One region of the Paenibacillus odorifer genome, then DNA from elsewhere that is predicted to be linked to it. Evidence: riboswitches for the same ligand, from Rfam matches in the RefSeq annotation. Region 1 holds a riboswitch; the other holds the start of a gene.

Region 1 (3,162 bases):
TGATGAGATTAGTGTAAATCTGCGCTATCGCGCCTCACAGCTTGATGGAATTGATCTCAACGGAAAGCCCTATGCCAGTGCCAGCGATCCAGCGTATATTGCGAACTATTGTCATGAACACTCCTATAATCGCTGGGGTCCAGACACGTATTATATGATGAATGAGCAGACCTTTTGCTGCATGACCCGCGCTGAACAGGAGATTGCTGTTAGTCTAGCCAACCAGATGTACGGGCAATATTATTACGGATTTTTACTCAATATTTTCCATAAAATCGTTCTGCTAAAGCTCGCCAATATGCACTCCCGACTTCGGATTAATCATGATTATGAGGAAATAGACAATCTAATCTACTCCATCAATAAGTTCTCGGCAAAGTTCTACTTCTTGGAGTTGATTTCCCAGTCGCAGGGCCGGGAGATATTTCTTCAGCTGCGTAAAGTATACGGAAACGATGCTTTGTTCGAGGAAGTGAAAGAAACCTTAAATGACCTGTTTCAGTATCAGGATAAGTTTCAGTCCAAGCGACGGGATAATCTGCTGATGATTCTCACTGTATTTACGGTAGTAAGCGGGATTTACGGCATGAATCAGGTCATTGACGATCTGGATGGAAAGATTCAATGGAGTAAAATGATTGGTTATTCTCCCTTTGAATTTCTTGCCCTCTTCGTGATCATGAGCGGGATTCTGATCAGCGTTGTCCTCACGCTAGGGGCGCTGGTTAGTGAGCTTAAACGGCGTCACCGCAAGAAATATAAAGATCTAGACTAGCAAAAAAGAAACTACTGGATTGGAAAAATTCAGGAGTGCACTACTAGACATTCCGAGTACAGCCGTCTATAATACACCGTATGCGAGAAATATAAGATATAAAGTATGGGTACAAAACTTATGCTTACTTATATTGCACATAGAAATACCCGTTAACTTCATAGAACCAGGGGTGCTGGAATTGGCCGGCTGAGATTGTATCCCACAAGATACTGACCCTTATACCTGATCTGGATAATGCCAGCGTAGGAATCGCCAATTGGTTCTGGTCCCTGTGACCTTAACTAACCTTGCGCCAAGCCAGCGTCCCGATCACTCGGGGCGCTTTTTTTGTAAGATCACTAAAAGATGTAGAAAAACGTACATACTACACTTTACGGTTCATGTTGTGAAGACGGGATTCTTGTAACCTTAAAGGAGAGAAGAAGACATGCACCTTAAAAAAGCACATACGTTGTGCCTCACCTGTGTACTCATTCTTGCCATTGCCGGATGCGGCAGCAACACTGGGAATACAGCCGGAAACAAAGCAAATGCTACTGATCCAACTGCTGCGGCTGGGACGGATGCTCCAAAAGAGCTCACCAAAGTTAAAGTCGCACTCGACTGGACACCGAACACAAATCATACCGGTCTATACGTAGCTAAGGATCTTGGTTACTACGCTGAAGAAGGTCTGGACGTCGAGATCGTTCAGCCAGGCGCAGCGGGTTCTGATACTATGGTTACTTCTGGCGAAGCCGCATTTGGCATCAGCGCCCAAGAAGGATTAACACTAGCCCGTCTACAAGGCGTACCCCTTGTCTCGATAGCAGCTATTATTCAGCATAATACGTCGGGATTCGCTGCTCCAGTAGATCGCAATATTAAATCACCAAAGGATTTCGAAGGTAAAACCTACGGAGGCTGGGGCTCACCGGCGGAAGAAGCAGCCATGAAAGCTATCATGGATCCTGAAGGTGGCGATGTGAAAAAGGTGAAGCTGATCAGTATCGGTGAAGCTGATTATTTTACCGCCGTCAAACGTGACATTGATTTCGCCTGGATTTTCTACGCTTGGACTGGTGTTGAGGCTGAGTTGCGTGGCGAGCCATTGGATATGCTGTACTTAAAGGATTATGCGCCGCAGCTCGATTATTACACGCCTGTGCTGACGACGAGTGAGAAGCAAATTGCAGATCATCCTGATCTGGTGAAGGCCTTCATGAAAGCCACATCAAAAGGTTATCAATATGCCATTGATCATCCGGAAGAGGCTGCCGGTATGTTATCAAAGGCCGTTCCTGACCTGGACGCCGACCTTGTCCTAGCTAGTCAAAAATGGCTTAGCCCAAAATACAAGGACGATGCTGCCCGCTGGGGCGAGCAAAAAACCGAGGTCTGGCAGAATTATGGCGACTGGATGTACGATCTGAAGTTGCTGGATAAACCGCTGGATGCTGCTAGTGCATTCAGTAATGATTTTTTACCGGCGGAGTAGAGAGCGGACTTCAGAACCAAGAAGGTTGGACGTTACTTGAGGAAGGAGGAACGGAGCGTAGTGATGTGCTACGTGAGTACCGGACTTCCCAAGTTCGTTCAAGATTCGACGTCGAGTTTGCTTCCTGAATTACTTCGTTATCAAAGTTGGCTTTTTGAACTTACCTTATAATTTAAGAGTTCAAAAAGACGGCTTTCAGAACCAAGAAGGTTGGACGTTACTTGAGGAAGGAGGAACGGAGCGTAGTGATGTGCTACGTGAGTACCGGACTTCCCAAGTTCGTTCAAGATTCGATGTCGAGTTTGCTTCCTGAGTTACTTCGTTATCAAAGTTGGCTTTTTGAACTTACCTTATAATTTAAGAGTTCAAAAAGACGGCTTTCAGAACCAAGAAGGTTGGACGTTACTTGAGGAAGGAGGAACGGAGCGTAGTGATGTGCTACGTGAGTACCGGACTTCCCAAGTTCGTTCAAGATTCGACGTCGAGTTTGCTTCCTGAATTACTTCGTTATCAAAGTTGGCTTTTTGAACTTACCTTATAATTTAAGAGTTCAAAAAGTCAGCTTTCAGAACCAAGAAGGTTGGACGTTACTTGAGGAAGGAGGAACGGAGCGTAGTGATGTGCTACGTGAGTACCGGACTTCCCAAGTTCGTTCAAGATTCGATGTCGAGTTTGCTTCCTGAATTACTTCGTTATCAAAGTTGGCTTTTTGAACTTACCATATAAAATGAGAGGATTGATTATTGTGGCTAACACCCTACTAAGCATTCAAGTAATTCCAAAAACTCCGAACAATGAGGATTCCATCCCATACGTAGATAAAGCGATTGAGGTCATTCAAAAATCCGGTGTTAAACATCAGGTGAATCCGCTGGAAACCACAATGGAAGGTGAGCTTAGCGAGCTG
Region 2 (3,162 bases), 1.2 Mb from region 1:
TATGTTACGCTTGAGCATTTGAACGAGGCATGGGGAGCTGTTTTTTGGAATCAAAGCTATAGTGACTGGTCTCAGGTCTATCTTCCACGTCCGACTCCAGTACCGAAGCAACCCAATCCTCATCAGGCATTGGATGAAAAACGGTTTATTTCGGACAATACAATTTCTTTTGCCAAAAACCAAGCGGATATCATTCGTAAACTTGCCCCTAAGCAATGGGTAACCACGAACGGTCTGTTCGGTCATCTCGATAGCCATGAAATGACGGATGAACTGCTGGATTTCTTCAGCTATGATTCCTATCCTCAGTTCTCTACTATTTTTTATGACCCGAATGAGCGGAATCCGCTGAATGATAGAGGCTGGGGACTGTCATTATCTGTTGTTCGTTCGATATCCCCGAATTTCTGCATTATGGAGCAGCAGTCAGGCCCGGGTGGCTGGGTGAACCGGATGGATATGCCTTCTCCAAAGCCCGGGCAGATGCGGTTATGGACTTATCAGTCGATCGCTCATGGGGCAGATATGGTGTTATATTTCCGCTGGCGGACAGCTACGATGGGCAATGAAATTTATTGGCATGGAATCAATGACTATCATAATCAGCCTAACCGGAGAGTGCGGGAAGCGGGGCAGATCGGTCAGGAGCTGGCAGCAGCAGGTCAAGCGTTTATCGGTACTCATAATCAGGCTAACGTTGCTATTGTTCGTGATTATGACAATGAGTGGGATGGAGAATACGATGTTTGGCATGGCCCGTTTATGTGGAAGAGCAATAAGGAGTGGTACAAGGCTCTTCAGCGGAAGCATATCCCGAATGACGTGCTCTATCTGCGCAAAAAAACAACGCTGGAGGAGCTTGCAAGGTACGACGTGCTTATCTATCCTCACCCAGCGATTATGACAGATGAGACAGCGTCTCTGCTGGATGAATATGTTCAACAAGGCGGCAAACTGATCTTCGGCTGTAGAACTGGCTATAAGGATGAGCGCGGTCAATGTTATATGCGTCCTTTCCCAGGTACTGCTAAGGATCTATGCGGGATCACAGTTGAAGAATTCACAATGGTTAAGGGCAGTCGTCAGCCAACAACAATTAGCTGGTCGGGCGCGACCGAAGTCGTTACAGGAGCAGATGACTTTAATGATATTCTCAAAATAGAGGAAGCTTCGGTTGAAGTGATGGCGGTTTACGCCTCTGATTATTATGCGGGAAAACCGGCGGTAACTAGAAATCGTCGCGGCAAGGGTGAGGTTTGGTATTACGGAGCCGTATTTAACGAACAGGCAGCGGCTGAGATCATAAAATTAATTGATCTACAATCGCCAGCAAATTGGCTGGAGCTCCCAGAAGAGGTAGAGCTGCAAGTCCGTACCGGAGCTTCTTCCAGTTATGCTTTTTTGCTTAATTATAGTGAGACTCCTGTCACGATCCATCTTCATGAGACCAAAACAGATTTACTGAGCGGCACAACATTGTCGGGCGAGGTGCTTCTGGAAGGATTTGGGGTATTGGTGTTATACTAACGTACACATTGATCTCACATTTGAGTAGATTTGGATAATTCTCTCTTTTCGGTTATACTTTGAAGTAGCAATTATAGTCACGGGAGCTTGGTGGGACCAGGCTGAGAGGATAGTTATAACTATCGACCGTCAAACCTGATCTGGATAATGCCAGCGGAGGAAATGGAGCTCTATTTCTATTTGTCTACTCTAAGGCCGCATCTTATACAGATGTGGCCTTTTCTATGTGTGGGGAGTAGACCGTCTCCGCTTGATCAAATCACCTTATAGGAGGAATTGAGATGACAAGCGAATTGAACAACGATCCAATCAATCTATCAGCTTTTCCAGCAAGTCAAAAAGTCTATGTAAAGGGTTCACGGTCTGATATTCAGGTCCCTATGCGGGAGATCTCACTTAGTCCAACTGCGGGCATAGACGGCGAAGAGGAGAATGCCCCAATTCATGTCTATGACACAAGTGGGGCTTACACGGATGCTAATATTCATACTGATATTCGTCAGGGGTTAGAGCCCAATCGTCTAAGCTGGATTGAGGAACGAGGGGATGTGGAAGCGTACGAAGGAAGAACCGTGAAGCCTGAAGATAACGGGAATGCAACGGGAAAAGCTGTGGCGGAAGTGTTTCCAGCGCTCCATAGAAAACCTTTGCGAGCGAAAAAGGGGCGTAATGTCTCTCAAATGCATTATGCACGCAAAGGGATTATTACTTCGGAAATGGAATACGTTGCGATTCGTGAGAATGTGACACCGGAATTTGTAAGAGATGAAGTAGCCCGCGGCCGCGCCATCATTCCAGCGAATATCAATCATCCAGAGAGTGAACCAATGATTATTGGGCGTAATTTTTTGGTAAAGATCAATGCCAATATTGGAAACTCCGCAGTATCCTCATCCATAGAGGAAGAGGTGGAGAAAATGAGATGGGCTACCCGCTGGGGTGCAGACAATATAATGGATCTCTCCACAGGTAAAAACATCCATACGACACGCGAGTGGATCATCCGTAATTCTCCTGTTCCTATTGGAACGGTGCCTATTTATCAAGCTTTGGAAAAAGTGAATGGGAAAGCGGAAGATTTAACGTGGGAAGTATACCGTGATACGCTCATTGAGCAAGCGGAGCAAGGGGTGGACTATTTTACCATTCATGCGGGAGTTCTGCTTCGTTATATCCCGTTGACGGCACAACGTATGACAGGTATTGTTTCAAGAGGTGGCTCCATTATGGCGGCATGGTGTCTTGCGCATCATCAAGAGAACTTTTTATATACACATTTTGAAGAGATATGTGAAATCATGAAGCTGTACGATGTTTCTTTTTCCCTAGGCGATGGATTACGTCCGGGTTCGATTGCTGATGCGAATGATGAAGCACAATTTGCCGAGTTAGAGACGTTAGGTGAATTAACAGCTATGGCTTGGAGTCATGATGTACAGGTGATGGTAGAGGGTCCAGGACATGTGCCGATGCACTTGATTAAAGAGAATATGGATAAGCAACTTGAAACTTGCAACGAAGCCCCTTTTTATACGTTAGGTCCACTGACTACAGATATTGCGCCGGGGTATGATCATATTACCTCTGCTATAGGTGCAGCGATGATTGGTTGGTTCGGTACAGCAATGTTATGTT

What was found. A riboswitch is a leader RNA that binds a small molecule or an ion and turns the genes downstream of it on or off. The one in region 1 is predicted to bind thiamine pyrophosphate.
Region 2: another riboswitch for thiamine pyrophosphate. It lies ahead of thiC (phosphomethylpyrimidine synthase ThiC); the one in region 1 lies ahead of PODO_RS02070 (ABC transporter substrate-binding protein).

What each region holds. Positions count from the first base shown of each region.
Region 1 is NZ_CP009428.1:473,324-476,485, reverse strand. It holds gene PODO_RS02075 (magnesium transporter CorA family protein) at 1-775, shown strand, start outside; TPP riboswitch at 934-1,044, shown strand; gene PODO_RS02070 (ABC transporter substrate-binding protein) at 1,206-2,255, shown strand; gene PODO_RS02065 (thiamine-binding protein) at 3,001-3,162, shown strand, end outside.
Region 2 is NZ_CP009428.1:6,075,952-6,079,113, reverse strand. It holds gene PODO_RS26450 (beta-galactosidase) at 1-1,527, shown strand, start outside; TPP riboswitch at 1,597-1,706, shown strand; gene thiC (phosphomethylpyrimidine synthase ThiC) at 1,809-3,162, shown strand, end outside.